DNA from 2 places in the Pseudomonas sp. B21-056 genome. Region 2 is predicted to be linked to the other one. Evidence: riboswitches for the same ligand, from Rfam matches in the RefSeq annotation. Region 2 holds a riboswitch; the other holds the start of a gene.

Region 1 (9,473 bases), 2.4 Mb from region 2:
GCCAATGCCGCTGCACTCGGCTATGTCGAGCGGCTTTGCGAAGCCGACGCCGGCTGGACCGAAAGCCTGATCTATCTGTGGGGCAAGGACGGGGTAGGGCGTACGCATCTGTTGCAGGCGGCTTGCCTGCGGTTCGAGCAACTGGGCGAACCTGCGGTGTATCTGCCGTTGGCTGAGTTGCTGGATCGCGGGGTCGAGATCCTCGATAACCTCGAACAGTACGAACTGGTCTGCCTGGACGACCTCCAGGCCGTGGCCGGCAAGGCCGATTGGGAGGAGGCGCTGTTTCATCTGTTCAATCGGTTGCGCGACAGCGGTCGGCGCTTGCTGATCGCCGCGTCGACGTCGCCACGGGAGCTGCCGGTGAAGCTGGCGGATCTCAAGTCCCGCCTCACCCTGGCGCTGATCTTCCAGATGCGCCCGCTTTCCGATGAAGACAAGCTCCGTGCCTTGCAGTTGCGCGCTTCCCGGCGTGGCCTGCACCTGACCGATGAGGTCGGGCACTTCATCCTCACCCGCGGCACCCGCAGCATGAGCGCATTGTTCGAATTGCTCGAACGCCTCGACCAGGCCTCGCTTCAGGCCCAGCGCAAGCTGACTATTCCGTTCTTGAAAGAAACCCTGGGCTGGTAAACACAGCGACCCCTGTGGCGAGGGGATTTATCCCCGCTGGGCTGCGAAGCAGCCCTATTCCTGACACCTCGGTGTGTCAGACAGATCGAGTTGACTGTTTCGGGACTGCTGCGCAGCCCAGCGGGGATAAATCCCCTCGCCACAAGGGTGTGTACAGCTTTGTAACCAGCAGCCTCTAAGGCATGGCAAAATCGCGGTCCTGCTGGGTAGCAGGCCACGTGACTTTCAAAATGGGCTTAAGCGCTTAGATGTAGACGGAAAACCGAGAAGTCACATTTGTATCGATTGAATTTGCAAATGAAGTCGATAGAAGGCATAGTCTCGTCCATCTTTATAACTACAGCCACGGTCGTGCCCATGCTCAATCGCTTCGCACCCCTCGTGCCTCTCGCACTCGTTACCCTGCTGTTCGGTTGCGCTGCCCACTCTCCAGTGTCGCAGCAAGCGCAACAACCACAGGTCAAGACCTCCGTTACCGCCCAGTCTTCTTCCATGGCATTCCAGGAAGAAATGGCAGACGACAAAGAACTGGCAGCCTTCGCCGGCAACAAGCCTTATCAGCTGCCAGTGCTGGCCGACAGCATTCTGGAGCGTGGCATGTCCCTGATCGGTACCCGCTACCGTTTCGGCGGTACTTCTGAAGCCGGCTTCGATTGCAGCGGTTTCATCGGCTACCTGTTCCGTGAGGAGGCCGGCATGAACCTGCCGCGCTCCACACGTGAAATGATCAACGTGAACGCGCCGCTGGTGGCCCGCAACCAGCTGGAGCCCGGTGACCTGCTGTTCTTCAGCACCAGCGGGCGTCGTGGTCGGGTCAGTCACGCTGGTATCTACCTGGGCGACAACCAGTTCATTCATTCCAGCAGCCGTCGCAGCGGTGGCGTGCGGATCGACAGCCTGGGCGACACCTACTGGAACAAGACCTTCATCGAAGCCAAGCGCGCCCTCGCCATGGCACCGACCGTGGTCACCGCTCGCAAGTAAGCGCACAGTTTGTAAGGCAAACTTAAAGTCTTACTTGAAGTTTGCCCCATAGCCGCTAGAATCTTTGATCATTGATTGATGGCAATCCGCCTGCGTACTCCGCAGGCGGATTTGTTTTCATGTCCACGGCAGAAAAGCCGCATCCAGATCAGGATTGTTCTGCATATGTCGACGTCGGCCCGCCTTGCTCTCATTTGCCTTGCCGCACTGCTCAGTGCCTGCGCAAGCCATGCGCCACCGCCCGCACCCGTTCGGGCCCCCGTGGTATTTGCACCCTCGCAACCCTTGGCCCCGGCCGCCGAAGACGTGCTCTTCCGGGCGTTGGGCCTGGTCGGGACACCCTACCGTTGGGGTGGCAATACGCCGGATTCGGGTTTTGATTGCAGCGGCCTGATCGGTTATGTGTACCGCGATGCCGCCGGCATTTCCCTGCCGCGCTCGACCCGCGAGATGATCGGCATGCGTGCGCCGGATGTCGGCAAGGATGCGCTGCAAAGCGGCGACCTGATCTTCTTCGCCACCAACGGCGGCTCCCAGGTCAGCCATGCCGGGATCTATGTCGGTGAGGGCCGCTTCGTTCACGCGCCGGCCACTGGCGGTACGGTCAAGCTCGACAGCTTGTCCAAGGCCTATTGGCAGAAAGCCTATCTGAGTGCCAAGCGGGTGTTGCAACCGGAACACCTCGCGCGCTATCCCTGATTCGCGGAGGTTGTCATGACCACTCGTACCCTCAACCTCGATGATGCTCTCTACCAGTATCTGCTGGACGTTTCCCTGCGGGAGACGCCCTTGCAGCGACGTCTGCGGGACGAGACCCAGGCGCTGCCCATGGCGCGCTGGCAGATAGCGCCCGAGCAGGGTCAGTTTCTCTCATTGCTGGTGAAGCTCACTGGCGCCCGGCGCTTGCTGGAGGTCGGTACGTTCACGGGCTACAGCGCGTTGTGCATGGCCTCGGCGTTGCCGCCGGACGGTTCGTTGATCTGCTGCGATATTCCCGGTGACTACAACGCCGTGGCACTGCGTTATTGGCGCGAAGCCGGATTGGCCGAGCGGGTCGAGCTGCGCCTGGCGCCGGCTCTGGAAACCCTCGACAACCTTGAGCGCCAAGGCCAGGGCGGCACCTTCGATCTGATCTTCATCGATGCCGACAAGGCCAACTACCCGGCTTACCTCGAATACGCGCTGCGGTTGCTGCGCACAGGTGGGCTGGTGATGTTCGATAATACGCTGTGGGATGGACGGGTGCTGGAAGCCCAGCCCCAGAGCGAGGACACCCGCGCCATCCAGGCCCTGAACCTGGCCTTGAAGGATGATCCGCGAGTGGATTTGTCGCTGCTGCCGCTGGGGGATGGATTGACCTTGTGTCGCAAGCTTTAAGCGCAGTTCCTGGTTGGAATGACATTTGTGGCGAGGGGATTTATCCCCGCTGGGCTGCGAAGCAGCCCTAAAACCAAGCAATCCGGTGTGTCAGCAGGTTGAGTTGGCTGCTTTGGGGCTGCTGTGCAGCCCAGCGGGGATAAATCCCCTCGCCACAGGATGTTCGCAAGGGCGGATTTATTTACCCGACACCCGCCATATCCTATTACCCACATCATCGGCCACCAGCAACCCGCCCTGCTTGTCGATCACCACACCCACCGGCCGGCCCTGGGCTTTTTCGTCTGCATTCAGGAACCCGGTCAATACATCCACGGGTTTGCCCGCCGGTTTGCCGCCGCTGAACGGTACGAAAATCACCTTGTAGCCACTGTGGGGCTTGCGGTTCCAGGAGCCGTGCTGGCCGACGAATGCGCCCTCGGTGAACGGCGCAGGCAAACGACTGCCCTCGGCAAAAGTCAGGCCCAATGATGCCGTGTGAGGACCAACCGCATAGTCCGGGGCAATGGCCTTGGCCACCAGCGCAGGATTCTGTGGCTCGACCCGCACATCAACGTTCTGCCCGTAATAACTGTAGGGCCAGCCATAGAAGGCGCCATCCTTGACCGAGGTGATGTAGTCCGGCACCAGGTCGCTGCCGATCTCATCCCGCTCGTTCACCGCGGTCCACAATGCACCGCTGCGCGGTTCCCAGGCCAGGCCGTTGGGATTGCGCAAGCCCGAAGCGAAGATGCGGTGATTGCCGGTGGCGCGGTCGACTTCCCAGATTGCCGCGCGGCCTTCCTCGGCCTCCATGCCATTTTCCGCGACGTTGCTGTTCGAGCCGGTGGTGACGTACAGCTTGCTGCCGTCACGGCTGGCGATCACGTTTTTGGTCCAGTGGTGGTTGAGGGTGCCGCCCGGCAGGTCGACGACCTTGGTCGGCTGCGCCTTGATTTGCGTGTCACCGTCCTTGTAGGGGAAGCGGATCAGCCGGTCGGTGTCGGCCACGTACAAGTCATTGCCCACCAGCGTCATGCCGAACGGCGAGTTGAGGTTCTCCAGGAAGACCGTGCGGGTTTCGGCGATGCCATCGTGATTGGCGTCACGCAACAACGTGATGCGGTTGGGGCTGGGGACGCCAGCACCGGCGCGGCCCATGACCTTCTTCATCACCCAGCCACGGATGCCCTTGGCATCGTCCGGTTTGGGCGGCGCGTTGGTTTCCGCCACCAGTACGTCGCCATTGGGGAGCACATAGAGCCAGCGCGGATGGTCCAGTCCTTCGGCGAATGCCACCACTTGCAGGCCTTCGGCCGCGGTGGGCTTGGCGCCCTGGGGCCAGCCGACAGCCTCGGCGATGTTGACGGTGGGGATCAGGGTCTTGTTCGGCTCGGGCAGTTTCGGCGCTGGGCCGGTGCCGTCGGAGACTTGCAGTGTGGAAGACTCGCCACAAGCGACAAGCCCTGCGGCGAGGGCGACGATCAGAAGGTGCGGTGGCTTGAGCATGCTGGCTTCCCTATGAATGCATGTGGTTATTCATAGAGAAGCATAGATCGGCGATGGTTCAACCGGTCAGCCGTGGGCCTGCTTGAACAACACGGCGATGCCCGGGTGATAATGACCGGCCTCGTTACGCAACTTGCGATAGTTGTAAGGGAAGTACCAGGCCACGGCGCAGGTGTTTTCCTTTTGCAGGTCATCGATCATGTCCTGGAGTTCTTCAGGGGTAGCGCTTTGCTGGGCTTTCTGTGGGGAGACGAACAGGCAGCCCAGCTTCAGGTCAGTGGCATAGCTGATGCGCTTGGCATCGCTGGTGATCTCCTGCAGGGGCTGGGTCAGGTTCAGGCTCTTGACCTTCGGCCAGCGTTGGGTGGCCTGGATGAAGGCGCGATCATCGGCGCCGGCAATGAACAGGTCGGCACTGACGTTGCGTTCGCCTTCTTCATTCTGTTTGCGGGTCGCGGTGTCCTGCAGCGTGACCATCTCGGCCATCCAGGCGGCAGCCGAGAGCAGGCCGAGGTTGGCCTTTTCATCGAACCAGTAAGGCGTATCGTTATCGCCGCGCACGGCGTTGTAACGATCGATACAGTCAAACCAGCGCTCCAGCACCGGGCGCAGGAATTCCAGCTTCGGATTGCTGATGATCATGCCTTGCATGTTTTGCCCTCTTGTTTTTGTGATATCGGGTCGTAATGCCTATTTGATATCACTTGCCATGACGTGGCACAAGATTGGCGTCATTTTATTGCTTCGGACCCATGATCGACGCTGAGCCCACGGCGGCTTTAATTGACGCTCCACCCCCAACCCTCTAACCTTCGCGACTTGTTTCAGGTGCTCTGTGACCCTGGTCGACAGAGTGAAACAGGGAAACCGGTGAGAACCCGGCGCTGCCCCCGCAACGGTAAATGAGTCAAGGCTGCCATCAAGTCACTGTGTCATCGACACGGGAAGGCGCGCAGCCCGGCGTCACGCCACTCATGAGCCCGGAGACCGGCCTGATTCATCCAACGGCATCACGGTGGGCGATGCCAGGCTTGTTGCCGTCTTTTCCTGTGCCCGCCCGCCGTTATCCAGTTCCCAACGGAGGCTTCCCCATGTCCGGTTCCCCCAACACCGATGCGTCCGACCGCGACGAGCGTCACCTGGCGCGCATGCTGCGCAAGAAAGCCGTGATCGACGAGCGCATCGCCAATTCCCCGAACGAATGTGGCTTGCTGCTGGTACTGACCGGCAACGGCAAGGGCAAGAGCAGTTCGGCGTTCGGCATGCTGGCCCGGGCCATGGGGCATGGGATGCACTGTGGCGTGGTGCAGTTCATCAAGGGCCGCAACAGCACCGGTGAAGAGTTGTTCTTCCGGCGCTTCCCGGAGCAGGTGCGTTTTCATGTCATGGGCGAAGGCTTTACCTGGGAAACCCAGGATCGCCAGCGCGATATCGCTGCCGCCGAAGCCGCGTGGGCCGTGTCGCGCCAGTTGCTGAGCGATCCGTCCATCGGCCTGGTGATGCTCGATGAATTGAACATTGCCCTCAAGCACGGCTACCTCGACCTCGATCAGGTCCTGAGCGACCTGCAGGCTCGCCCACCGATGCAGCACGTCGTGGTGACCGGTCGTGGCGCCAAGCCGGAAATGATCGAGCTGGCGGACACCGTCACCGAAATGGGCATGATCAAGCACGCCTTCCAGGCCGGCATCAAGGCGCAGAAAGGCGTCGAACTGTGAGTGACGCTTCGTTTGCGGACCGCCAATGTCCGGCGGTACTGATTGCCGCCCCGGCGTCGGGGCAAGGCAAGACCACCGTCACCGCCGCCCTGGCCCGGTTGCATCGCAACCAGGGGCGCGAGGTGCGCGTATTCAAATGCGGCCCTGATTTCCTCGACCCGATGATCCTGGAGCGTGCCAGCGGCGCGCCGGTCTATCAATTGGACATGTGGATGGTCGGCGAGCAGGAAAGTCGACGGCTGTTGTGGGAAGCCGCCGCCGAAGCGGACCTGATCCTGATCGAAGGGGTGATGGGGCTATTCGACGGCACGCCGTCCAGTGCCGACCTGGCGCGGCATTTCGGCGTGCCGGTGCTGGCGGTGATCGACGGTACGGCCATGGCCCAGACCTTCGGCGCCCTGGCCCTGGGGCTGGCGCGCTACCAGCCGGACCTGCCGTTCGCCGGCGTGCTGGCCAACCGGGTCGGCACCGTGCGCCATGCGCAGTTGCTTGAAGGCAGTCTCACCGAAGGCCTGCGTTGGTACGGCGCACTGTCCCGGGAAACCGGCATCGAACTGCCAAGCCGTCACCTCGGGCTGGTCCAGGCCAGCGAGCTGAACGATCTGGACCTGCGTCTCGACGCCGCCGCCGAGGCCTTGGCCGGCACGTGCGAAGTGACACTTCCGCCAGCGGTGACGTTCGCCGCGCCCGAGGTAGTTGTCGCGCAACCGTGGCTCGACGGTGTGCGCATCGCCGTGGCCCGGGACGAGGCGTTTGCCTTCACCTATGGCGCGAGCCTCGATCTGCTGCGGGCCATGGGCGCGCAGTTGCGCTTTTTTTCACCGATCCATGACCGCGAGCTGCCCGAGGCGGACAGCCTGTACCTGCCTGGCGGTTATCCTGAACTGCATCACCTTGCTCTGGCGCAGAACGCGCCGATGCTGGCGGCGATCCGTGCGCATCACGACGCCGGCAAGCCGTTGCTGGCCGAGTGCGGCGGCATGTTGTATCTGCTGGACTCGCTGACCGATGTCGAGGGCAATCGCGCCGAGCTGCTCGGTTTGCTCGCCGGTGACGCGCAGATGCAGAAACGCCTGGCTGCCCTGGCGCTGCAATCGGTGGAGCTGCCGGAAGGCAATCTGCGCGGACATACCTACCATCATTCGCTGACCAGCACTGATCTGGAGCCGATTGCGCGTGGTCACAGCCCTAACGGCGGGCGTGGCGCCGAGGCGGTGTTCCGGCTGGAGCGGATGACGGCTTCCTATGTGCATTTCTACTTTCCGTCGAATCCGCGGGCGATTGCTGCGCTGTTTGCGCCAGATCCAGAGACCGCTTTCGCGAGCAGGCTCGCTCCCACAGGGAACGGTGAACACCCATCCGATTGTGAACACCAACCCGATGTGGGAGCGAGCCTGCTCGCGAAGCGGCCATGACTGACAACGCATTTCCTAAGGCCGAACGCGACGCCATCTACCGCGCCATCGCCGAACGCCGCGACATGCGCCACTTCATCGGCGGCACGCTGGAACCGCAGCTGCTGCGTCGCCTGCTGGAGGCCGCCCACCAGGCGCCCAGCGTGGGCCTGATGCAACCGTGGCGGTTCATCCGCATCAGCGACCGCGCATTGCGTGCAGACATCCGGCAACTGGTGGAACAAGAGCGCATCCGCACCGCCGAGGCCCTCGGCGAACGCAGCGATGAATTCATGAAGCTCAAGGTCGAAGGCATCAATGACTGCGCCGAAGTGCTGGTGGCGGCGTTGATGGATGATCGCGAGCGGCACATCTTCGGCCGGCGGACCTTGCCGGAAATGGACCTCGCCTCGCTGTCCTGCGCGATCCAGAACCTGTGGCTGGCTTCCCGCGCCGAAGGGCTGGGGATGGGCTGGGTGTCGCTGTTCGAGCCCCAGGCCCTGGCCGATCTGCTGGGCCTGCCTGCGGGGGCCAAGCCCCTGGCGATACTCTGTCTCGGCCCGGTAGAAAGCTTTTATCCGGCACCGATGCTCGCCCTGGAGGGCTGGGCGCAACCGCGTTCACTCAATGAACTGCTTTATGAAAACCATTGGGGAGTAAACCCATGAGTGTGGCGTTGCTCAGTGCCGCCGCCGTAGCGCTGGATGCACTGCTGGGCGAGCCCCGGCGTTGGCATCCGCTGGTGGCGTTCGGCCGGTTTGCCGATCGCATCGAACAGCGCTTCAACTCCGGCGGGCGCGGCTGGCGCAGCCATGGGGTGACCGCGTGGGTGATTGCGGTGGTGCCGCTGACCTTGCTCGCCACGGCCCTGTCCTGGGCGCCGCTGGTGGGTTGGCTGGTGGACATCCTGGCGTTGTACTGCGCCCTCGGCCTGCGCAGCCTTGGTGAACACGTCGAGCCGGTGGCCCGGGCGCTGCGCAGCGGCGATCTGGACGAAGCGCGCCAGCGTGTCGGCTATCTGGTCAGCCGCGAAACCCGTGAGCTGGACGAAACCGCCGTCGCCCGGGCAGCCACCGAGTCGGTGCTGGAAAACGGTAGCGACGCGGTATTCGCCGCGCTGTTCTGGTTCGCCGTGGCGGGGGCGCCCGGCGTGGTGTTGTATCGCTTGAGCAATACCCTCGACGCGATGTGGGGTTACCGCAATGAACGCTTCGAGCGCTTCGGCTGGGCGGCGGCAAAAATCGACGACGTGCTCAACTACATTCCGGCACGGCTGGTGGCGTTGACCTACGCGCTGCTGGGAAAAACCCGTCTGGCGCTCCAGTGCTGGCGCAGCCAGGGCCCGACCTGGGACAGCCCCAATGCCGGGCCTGTCATGGCCGCCGGTGCCGGTGCGCTGGGTGTCGAGCTGGGTGGTGCGGCGGTGTATCACGGCGAACTGCATCAGCGTCCACCCCTGGGCGAGGGCGTGCCGGCGAGTGCCGATTCCATTGATCGCGGCTGGCAACTGGTGCAGCGCGGCGTATGGTTGTGGTTGCTGATTCTCTGCCTGGGAGCTGAGTTCTATGCTTGAGCACGGCGGACGCCTGCGTAAAGCAGCCCGGCAATACGGCATTGCCGAGGCGGATTGGCTCGACTTGTCCAGTGGCCTGGCGCCGTGGCCGTTCGACGTCCCGGCGATTCCATTGCGGGCCTGGGCGCGTCTGCCTGAAACCGATGACGGGCTGGAGCAGGCGGCCTGCACTTATTACGGTGCGAGCCATGTGCTACCAGTGGCCGGTTCGCAAATGGCCATCCAACTGCTGCCGCGCCTGCGTCGCAGCGGCAAGGTCGGCGTGCTGTCGCCCTGTTACGCCGAGCACGCCGAAGCCTGGCGCCG
Region 2 (9,473 bases):
CGGGGCTTCGGGTGATCGACCAATTGCCGGAAGCGACGATGCTGCGCATTGAAACCGCCGGCGGTGATCGTGAAATCTACAGCCTGCTGCGCAACCGTGCCCACAGCAACGTGGCGTTTTTGCTGGGCGAGGAGCGGCGCTACCAGCCTGGGTTGGACACCTTGACGGTGTACCCGGGTGTGCTCAGCAGCTACCCGAACTTCATCTTCAACATTCCTGCCGGACAAGTCCCGGCGTTCGTCGATGCCATGGAAAAAGCCCAGGATGAGCAGGCGTTCGAGCGGATTGTCGAGCGTTGGGGGATTCGTCGCAGTCATCCGCAGTTCTGGCACTACTTCCATGACCTGAGCCGTTACATCGAGGAAACCGAGCCCTTGGAGGCCGGCGTACTGGACATGAACCGCTACCAGAACCTCTGATCGGCAGGCCCGGCGGCGAACCCCGTGCCGTCGGCTGCTTTCCTGACAAAAATACTGGGACTTTGTCCGGCGCCCTGATTGGCGTAAACTGCCGGCAAGCCTGCGAGGAGTTTCCATGACCGCCATTACCATTACCGATGCCGCCCACGATTACCTGGCCGACCTGCTGTCCAAGCAGAACACCCCGGGTATCGGGATCCGCATCTTCATCACCCAGCCCGGTACCCAGTACGCAGAGACGTGCATTGCCTACTGCAAGCCCGGGGAAGAAAAACCCGAAGACACCGCGTTGGGGCTCAAGAGCTTCACCGCCTACATCGACTCGTTCAGCGAAGCGTTCCTGGACGATGCGGTGGTCGACTACGCCACCGACCGCATGGGCGGCCAACTGACCATCAAGGCGCCGAATGCGAAAGTGCCGATGGTCAACGCCGACAGCCCGATCAACGAGCGCATCAACTATTACCTGCAAACCGAAATCAACCCGGGGCTGGCCAGCCACGGCGGCCAGGTGTCGCTGATCGACGTGGTGGAAGACGGCATCGCCGTGCTCCAGTTCGGCGGCGGCTGCCAGGGCTGCGGCCAGGCTGACGTGACCCTGAAGGAAGGCATCGAGCGCACCCTGCTCGAGCGCATCCCTGAACTCAAGGGCGTGCGCGACGTGACCGACCACACGCAGAAAGAAAACGCTTACTACTGACAGGCGATTGTGGCGAGGGGATTTAGCGAAACGTCGCACCGCCCCGCTGGGCTGCGTAGCAGCCCCAATCCTGACTTTGTGGTATGTCAGGTCGTATGATGAGGGCCGCTACGCGCCCCAGCGGGGATAAATCCCCTCGCCACAGGTTCTGTGTTGATCCGGCTGGCGAATCAGGGCCTGTAAAGGTGGGCATGCCCGGCGCGGTAGAGCGATGATTCGCTGAACACGTCGTTGCCCAGCACCCGTCCCACCAGAATCAGCGCCGTGCGGCGAAAGCCCTTGGCCTGGACCTTTTCGGCAATGTCCGCCAGCGTCCCCACCACCCAATCCTGATCCGGCCACGTCGCCCGGTGAATCACGGCAATCGGGCAATCCGCGCCGTAGTGGGGCAGCAGCTCACCGACGATCTTTTCCAGATGATTGACCCCCAGGTGAATCGCCATGGTCGCTCCGTGCTGCGCCAGGCTGCCCAGTTCTTCTCCGGCAGGCATCGCGGTCTTGTCCGCGTAGCGGGTGAGAATCACGCTCTGGGACACGTCCGGCAAGGTCAGTTCGGCGCCCAGCAGGGCGGCGCAGGCGGAAGTCGCGGTGACCCCGGGAATGATCTCGAAGGGGATGTCCAGTTCCCGCAGGCAACGAATCTGCTCGCCGATGGCGCCGTACAGGCTCGGGTCGCCGGAATGCACCCGGGCCACGTCCTGGCCGTTGCGATGGGCTGTCTCCATCAGCTCGATGATTTGTTCCAGGTGCAGCTCGGCGCTGTTTATCACCTGTTCGGCGCAGTGGCCCTCGAGCACGGCTGCGGGTACCAGGGAGCCGGCATAGATGATCACCGCGCAACTGCGCACCAGCCGCTGGCCTTTGACAGTGATCAATTCCGGATCGCCGGGGCCGGCGCCAATGAAGTAGACGGTCATGACCGGTTCCTGAAAAAAGGTGGGGGAGCGATGCCTGAATGAAGATCGCTCATGATCCATGGGGCGCGATTATCGGGTTTTACGACGCGACCGCCAATGCCAGTGTGGCCTGGGTGCATTTCTGGCGGGGAATTCGCAGGGTGGCGGCTGTCTGCCCCAGTTGCTCGGCGAGGGCCAGTGCCGCGCTTTCGGCGACGCCGTAGCAACCCGTGCGCTCGAAAGCGATCTGCGAGCGGTGAGTGAGCCTCTCCTGATAACCGGCCAACTGGGTGCCACTGAAGAAGGTCAGCGGCAGCGCCAGTTCTCTCGCCAGCTCCAGCAGCCCCGGTTCGTCGCGCTTGAGATCGATACTGGCCAGGGCGTCTACCGCCTGAAGCGGTATTCCATGGGCCAGTAGCGTCTCATCCAACAATGTTCGCAACACGCTGGCCGGGCAACCGCGTTGGCAGCCCAGGCCGACCACCAGCACCTGCCCGCTGCTCATGCCTCGTGGCGGGCTTGACCGTCACGGCGAAACAGCCAGGCGCTGATCAGGCCCAAGGCCAGCCAGAACGCGACGTTGGTCAGTTGCGAGGCGATCTTGAACTGGCTTTCAAGGGCTTCGGGCGCCAGCATCGAGTGGACCTCCGGCTGCGGTGCACCGATGACGTGGGGCACCAGCAAGGTCGCCACGCCCAGCAGCTTGAGCAGCCAATGCCTGCCGAACGCGATCAGGGCGATGCCCACGGCCGTGGACGCTGCGGTACCGATCCACCACATCTGCCGTTGGGCCAGGTCGGCCGCTGCGGTGCCAGGCAGTTCCGGCGGAAGGCCGAGGGTCGGCGCCAGGACGAAGGTGGCGTAACCGGCCAGGCCCCAGAGCAGGCCCTGGGACGTGTGGGTCGGTGCGCGCAAGGTGTACAGGCCCGCCAGCATCAGGGCGAACCCCACCGCGACCACCAGGTTGCCACCGGTGGTGGACAGCACACGCTGCCAGCCATCTTCGGGCTCCCAGGCTTCGGCATCATGGGTATGGGCGACGCCGTCGGCGTGTTGATGGACCTCGAGAGGGGCTTCGGCGGTCGGGGCTTTTTCATAGGTTTCGGCCTGCAGGATCAGCGGCGAAACCCAAAGGCTTTGCAGGAGGGTCAGCAGCAGGGCGGCCAGCAGACCCGTGAACCCGGCGGTTTGCGCGATACGCTTGATCATGTCGGCAGGTCTCAATGGCACGGGAAGGCGGCGCTGTGGCGGGTGTCGTGGGCTGCGTTGTGCACCGCCTCGATGTGGGAGAAACCGGCGAAATAGACCAGGCCGGCACCGAGGACCGAGGCGAGGATCGCCGCGCTCAGGCGCTGGCTCAGGGTCGTGGTGCTGCTGGCGGTGCGGGCGGTGGTGCTGATGGTCGACATGGCGCTTCCCTCTGTTCTTGTCTTGGCCAGTGGGTAAATCGAGCGCAATGAAACCTCGGGCCAAAGCCCGTCAGGATCCGAACAGCGCCCGCCCACCGCGGGTTTGTTGATGATTGAGTCATGGGCCGGTCTCCGGGCTCACGAGGGGCAGGGCCTTGGCCTTGCCTGCAAGCGTCACCTTCCCATGCCATCGGGCACAGTGGTTCAGACGCTTCGCTCGCTTACCGTTGCGGGGGCAGCACCGGACTGACGTGGCCTTGAAGTAAAGCACACGATTCACCGGTTTCCCGTTTCACCCTGTGAAGGGCACCCATTACTAGGCGCACAGGAGAGCATGGCTGGGGGTGGGGCGTCAATGAAACCGAGTCGGGGCCATCGCGAGCAGGCTCGCTCTCACAGGGGAATGCATTTCAAATGTGGGAGCGAGCCTGCTCGCGATGGGGCCCGCTCATGCACCACCGAACCCGCAGACATTGACCCGCCCGCACACCCTGCGTAGCCTTGCGCCTTCGAGGTTCTTCGGTTTGCGCCGAAGCTAAGACGGGAACGCGGTCCAAGCCGCGGCTGCCCCCGCAACTGTGAACGGTGACGTTCCTGCCAGGCCACTGTGCACGCAGCACGGGAAGGCGCAGGAATTGCCAGGGCTTTTTTGAAAAGCCGAGACCGGCCCGCCGTCAGCCAGGAGACCTGCCTCGAGACAGATTCTCACTACAACCGGGCGGGGTGATCCGGTGGCGAAATCTTCCGCGCACGCCTGTGCCAGCGGTTGTCGTCCCGTTTGCCCGCCATTTTGCCAAAGGGCATCCGATGAAAACACTGGCCAAACTCCCCGTCACCATCGTCACCGGTTTCCTCGGCTCGGGTAAGACCACCTTACTGCGGCACATGCTCGACAACGCCCAGGGCCGGCGTATCGCAGTGATCGTCAACGAGTTCGGTGAGCTGGGCATTGACGGCGAGATCCTCAAGCAGTGCTCCATCGGTTGCACCGAAGAAGAGGCTAACGGCCGCGTCTACGAACTGGCCAACGGCTGCCTGTGCTGCACGGTGCAGGAAGAGTTCTTCCCGGTGATGCGCGAGCTGGTGGCCCGGCGCGGCGACCTCGACCACATCCTCATCGAAACCTCCGGCCTGGCCTTGCCCAAGCCGCTGGTCCAGGCCTTTCAGTGGCCGGAAATCCGCAGCGCCTGCACCGTCGATGCGGTGATCACCGTGGTCGACAGCCCGGCCGTGGCCGCCGGCACCTTCGCCGCGTTCCCCGACCAGGTCGACGCCCAGCGTAAGCTCGACCCGAACCTGGACCACGAATCCCCGCTGCACGAGTTGTTTGCCGATCAACTGGCGAGCGCCGACCTGGTAATCCTCAACAAGGCCGACCTGATCAGCCCCGAAGACCTGGCGAAAGTCCGCCTCGAAGTGGCCGAAGAACTGCCACCGGCGGTCAAGGTCATCGAAGCCAGCAGCGGCCGCCTGCCGTTGGAAGTGCTGATCGGCCTGGGCGCCGGCTCCGAAGAACACATCGACAGCCGTCACAGCCATCACGACCACCACCATGACGGCGATGACGACGACCACGATCATGACGCCTTCGACTCCATCTCCATCGAACTGCCCCAGGCCGACGAAAGCCTGTTGCTGGACGCGCTGACCCAACTGGTGGTCCAGCACGGCGTGTTGCGGGTCAAGGGTTTCGCGGCGATCCCGAACAAGCCGATGCGCCTGTTGATCCAGGGCGTCGGCACGCGTTTCGACAAGCATTTCGACCGCCAATGGGGCGCCGATGAAGCGCGGGTCACGCGTCTGGTATTGATCGGCCAGGCGCTGGACGCGGCGCTGCTTGAAGCGCAGTTGCGCGCCGCCCTCAGCGTCTAAGCCATGCACCTGCTCAGGACTCAGCCCGGCGGCTTCGTCTCGGACGACAACATTGCCGACCTGGGGCAAACCCCCGCCGAGCTGGTGATCCTGTGCAGCGGCGACTCCAGCCTGGCGCTGCTGGCCGAAGCGGCGCGGCAGTTGCCGGACGACTACCCGCAATTTCGCCTCGCCAACCCGATGCAGGTGCAGAACCACGCCTCGGTGGACCTTTACGTCGAGGACGTGCTGCGTCACGCCAAGGTCATCCTGTTGTCGCTGCACGGCGGCATCGGCTACTGGCGCTACGGCATCGAGCGCTTGATGGAGCTGGCCGGACGCGGGGTGAAGCTGATCCTGGTGCCGGGGGACGACCGTCCGGACCCGGAACTCAGCGACCTGAGCAACGTGCCCGCCGCCGATCGCGACCGGCTCTGGCAGTTTCTGCGCCAGGGCGGGTTGGGCAATGCCCTGGACCTGTTTCACAACCTTGGCAGCCAATGGTTCGGTCGCGACTACACCTGGGCTGAACCGCAGGCCCTGCCGCGTACGGCGATCTACCACCCGCAGAAAACCAGCGCCAGCCTCGACGACTGGCGAGCTGACTGGCAGGCCGATCAACCCGTGGCGGCGGTGCTGTTCTACCGTTCCCACCTGCAAGCGGCGAACACGGCGTTCATCGACGTGTTCTGCCAGCGGCTGCAAGTGGCGGGGCTGAATCCGTTACCGATTGCCGTGGCGAGCCTCAAGGAGCCTGGCTGTCTGACGCAGGTCGAAGACTGGCTGGACGAGGTGAAGGCGGGGGTGATCCTCAACACCACCGGATTTGCCCAATCGAGCCCGGAAGCGCCGCATGTGCGGCCGTTTCGGCGCAACATCCCAGTGATCCAGGCGATCTGCGCCCAGGACAACGAACCCGGCTGGCGCGCCAGCGAACAGGGCCTGGGGCCGCGGGACCTGGCAATGCACATCGCCTTGCCGGAACTGGACGGGCGGATCATCAGCCGCCCCATCAGCTTCAAGGACATGGCCTGGCGCAGCGAGCGCAGCCAGAGCGATGTGGTCTGCTACCGCGCGGTGCCCGAGCGCATGGATTTCGTCGCGCAACTGGCCCGTCGCTGGACTGAACTGGCGCGCCTGCCCAATGGGCAGAAGCGCGTGGCGCTGATCCTCGCCAACTACCCGACCCGGGACGGACGCATCGGCAACGGCGTCGGCCTGGACACCCCGGCGGCGGCGTTGAATATGCTGCGCGCCATGCGGGACGAAGGCTATCCGCTGCCCGCCGAACTGCCTGCCAGTGGCACCGCGCTGATCCAGCAACTGCTGGGTGGTGTCAGCAACGACCTGGACAGCCTCGACCTGCGCCCGTGTCATCAAAGCCTGGCCCTCGATGCCTACCAGGCCATGTTCGACGCACTGCCCGAGGCCAATCGCCAGGCGGTGCTGGAGCGTTGGGGCTCGCCCGAGGCGGACCCGATGTTCCGCGCCGGTCGCCTGATGATCGCCGGCCTGCGCCTGGGCCTGACGTTCGTCGGCATCCAGCCGGCCCGGGGTTATCAGGTCGACCCGAGTGCGGTCTACCACGACCCGGACCTGGTGCCGCCCCATGGCTACCTGGCGTTCTATTTCTGGTTGCGCCACACCTACGGTGCCCATGGGGTGATTCACGTTGGCAAGCACGGCAACCTCGAGTGGCTGCCGGGCAAAGGCGTCGGGTTGTCGGAAAGCTGCTGGCCGGACGCGCTGTTGGGTCCTTTGCCGAATATCTATCCGTTCATCGTCAACGACCCGGGCGAGGGCGCCCAGGCCAAACGGCGCACTCAGGCCGTGATCATCGATCACCTGATGCCACCGCTGACCCGCGCCGAAACCTACGGACCGCTGCGTAACCTCGAGCTGCTGGCCGACGAGTATTACGAAGCTCAACTACTCGACCCGCGCCGCGCCCGGGAGCTGCAGCGGGACATCCTCAACCTGGTGCGCGAAACCCACATCGACCGCGAGCTGCAATTGGACGCCGACGCCGACGCGGCGATCTGGCTGCCGCGCCTGGACACCTACCTGTGCGATCTGAAGGAGTCGCAGATCCGCGACGGCCTGCACATTTTTGGCGAGTCGCCCAGCGGGCGGCTGCGCATCGACACCTTGCTGGCGTTGCTGCGCATTCCCCGGGGCGATGGCAAGGGCGCGCAGTCGAGTCTGCTGCGGGCGCTGTCGAAGGCGTTCGGGCTGGGTTTCGATCCGCTGGATTGCGCCTTGGCCGACCCGTGGGCAGGCGCCTGTCCCGCGGCGTTGCGGCAGGTCAGCGATGAGCCCTGGCGCACCGCCGGCGATACCCGCGAGCGCCTGGAGCTGTTTGCCGCAAGCTTGATCGAGCAGGCCCTGGAAGGCGGGGTCGAGCAATTGCAGGCGCCGGGTTGGCAGGACGTGAGCGGCATCATCGAGAGCCTGCGGTCCGTTGTGGCCCCGCGCCTGGACGCCTGCGGCCCGGCGGAAATGCGCGGCCTGCTCGATGCCTTGAGCGGACGCTTCGTGCCGGCGGGCCCCAGCGGTGCGCCGAGTCGCGGGCGCCTGGACGTGTTGCCCACCGGACGCAATTTCTTCTCGGTGGACGTGCGCAACCTGCCCACCACCACGGCGTGGCGCATCGGTTTCCAGTCGGCGAACCTGATTCTCGAACGGCACCTGCAGGATCAAGGCGATCACCTGCGCCAGCTCGGTCTGTCGGTGTGGGGCACCGCCACCATGCGCACCGGCGGCGACGACATCGCCCAAGCCATGGCACTGATGGGCGTGCGCCCGGTATGGGCCACGGGCAGCCAGCGGGTGGATGATTTCGAGATCCTGCCGCTGAGCCTGCTGGATCGGCCCCGGGTCGATGTGACACTGCGGGTATCGGGGTTCTTCCGGGACGCTTTTGCCAACCTGATCCGGCTGTTCGATGCGGCGGTACAGGCCGTAGCCGCGCTCGATGAGCCCGAGGACATGAACCCCCTGGCGGCCAAAGTACGGAATGAGCGGGAGGCCCTGTTGGCTTCGGGCCTCGAGGCGGACACCGCCGCCCGACAGGCCGGCTGGCGAATCTTCGGCGCCAAGCCCGGAGCTTATGGCGCGGGCGTGCAGGGTGCCATCGACGGTCGCCTGTGGCAGAGCCGCGAAGACCTGGCCGAGGTGTACCTGAACTGGGGCGGCTATGCCTACGGCGGCGGCGATGAAGGCACCGCCGCGCGGGATCAGTTTTCCCGGCGCTTGAGCCAGGTGCAGGCGGTGTTGCAGAACCAGGACAACCGCGAGCACGACCTGCTCGATTCCAACGATTACTACCAGTTCCAGGGCGGCATGCTGGCGGCGGTGGAAACTCTCGGTGGAAGTGCCGCGGCCAGTTACCACGGCGATCACAGCCAGCCGGACCTGCCCCGGATCCGCACCCTCAAGGAAGAACTCAACCGCGTCATCCGTTCCCGGGCGGCGAATCCGAAGTGGATCGACGGGGTCAAGCGTCACGGTTACAAAGGCGCGTTCGAACTGGCGGCGACGGTGGACAACCTGTTCGCCTTCGACGCCACCACGCAACTGATCGACGATCACCAGTACGCCTTGCTGGCCGACGCCTACCTGCTTGATCCGGACACCCGGGACTTCGTCCGCCAGCACAACCCCGACGCCTTGCGCGATATGACCGAGCGCATGCTCGAAGCGCAGCAGCGGGGGATGTGGCAGGCGCCGGGGGCGTATCGCGAGGCGTTGGAGAATCTGTTGCTCGACATCGAAGAAGATGGTTGATGTGCACCGTCAGTTGGCCATGTGCAGAACCTGTGGCGAGGGGATTTATCCCCGTTGGATCGCAACGCGATCCCCTATCGGCCCGCCTCGGTGTGTCAGTTTCACCAAGTGATATTTTGGGGCTGCTGCGCAGCCCAGCGGGGATAAATCCCCTCGCCACAAGCTCTCTCCAAACCGACTTTACCGACCACCTTTGAGAATCGACCATGACCGACACCCCCCATTTCCCGCTCTCCGCCGTGGTCGGCGCCGATGACTTGAAACTGGCCCTGTGCCTGGCCGCCATCGATCCGAAAATCGGCGGCGTGCTGATCGAAGGTCCTCGCGGCATGGCCAAGTCGACCCTGGCCCGGGGCCTTGCCGATCTGCTGGCCAGCGGTCAGTTCGTCACCTTGCCCTTGGGCACCACCGA

What was found. Region 2 has a riboswitch for cobalamin ahead of cobW (cobalamin biosynthesis protein CobW). Riboswitches for the same ligand answer to the same signal wherever they lie in the genome.
Region 1: it holds a riboswitch for cobalamin, as region 2 does, so the genes downstream of both, cobO (cob(I)yrinic acid a,c-diamide adenosyltransferase) here and cobW (cobalamin biosynthesis protein CobW) in region 2, are expected to answer to the same signal.

The regions. Positions count from the first base shown of each region.
Region 1 is NZ_CP087203.1:4,781,176-4,790,648, reverse strand. Features, by position in the region: gene hda (DnaA regulatory inactivator Hda) at 1-633, shown strand, start outside; gene LOY67_RS20725 (C40 family peptidase) at 991-1,617, shown strand; gene LOY67_RS20720 (C40 family peptidase) at 1,783-2,316, shown strand; gene LOY67_RS20715 (class I SAM-dependent methyltransferase) at 2,332-2,994, shown strand; gene LOY67_RS20710 (PQQ-dependent sugar dehydrogenase) at 3,172-4,482, opposite strand; gene LOY67_RS20705 (hypothetical protein) at 4,549-5,133, opposite strand; cobalamin riboswitch at 5,292-5,493, shown strand; gene cobO (cob(I)yrinic acid a,c-diamide adenosyltransferase) at 5,574-6,200, shown strand; gene LOY67_RS20695 (cobyrinate a,c-diamide synthase) at 6,197-7,615, shown strand; gene bluB (5,6-dimethylbenzimidazole synthase) at 7,612-8,262, shown strand; gene cbiB (adenosylcobinamide-phosphate synthase CbiB) at 8,259-9,167, shown strand; gene cobD (threonine-phosphate decarboxylase CobD) at 9,160-9,473, shown strand, end outside.
Region 2 is NZ_CP087203.1:2,421,589-2,431,061, forward strand. Features, by position in the region: gene LOY67_RS10815 (fatty acid cis/trans isomerase) at 1-419, shown strand, start outside; gene nfuA (Fe-S biogenesis protein NfuA) at 535-1,119, shown strand; gene cobM (precorrin-4 C(11)-methyltransferase) at 1,290-2,036, opposite strand; gene LOY67_RS10830 (cobalamin biosynthesis protein) at 2,116-2,520, opposite strand; gene LOY67_RS10835 (CbtA family protein) at 2,517-3,224, opposite strand; gene LOY67_RS10840 (CbtB-domain containing protein) at 3,236-3,424, opposite strand; cobalamin riboswitch at 3,530-3,753, opposite strand; cobalamin riboswitch at 3,920-4,134, shown strand; gene cobW (cobalamin biosynthesis protein CobW) at 4,232-5,296, shown strand; gene cobN (cobaltochelatase subunit CobN) at 5,300-9,061, shown strand; gene LOY67_RS10855 (ATP-binding protein) at 9,268-9,473, shown strand, end outside.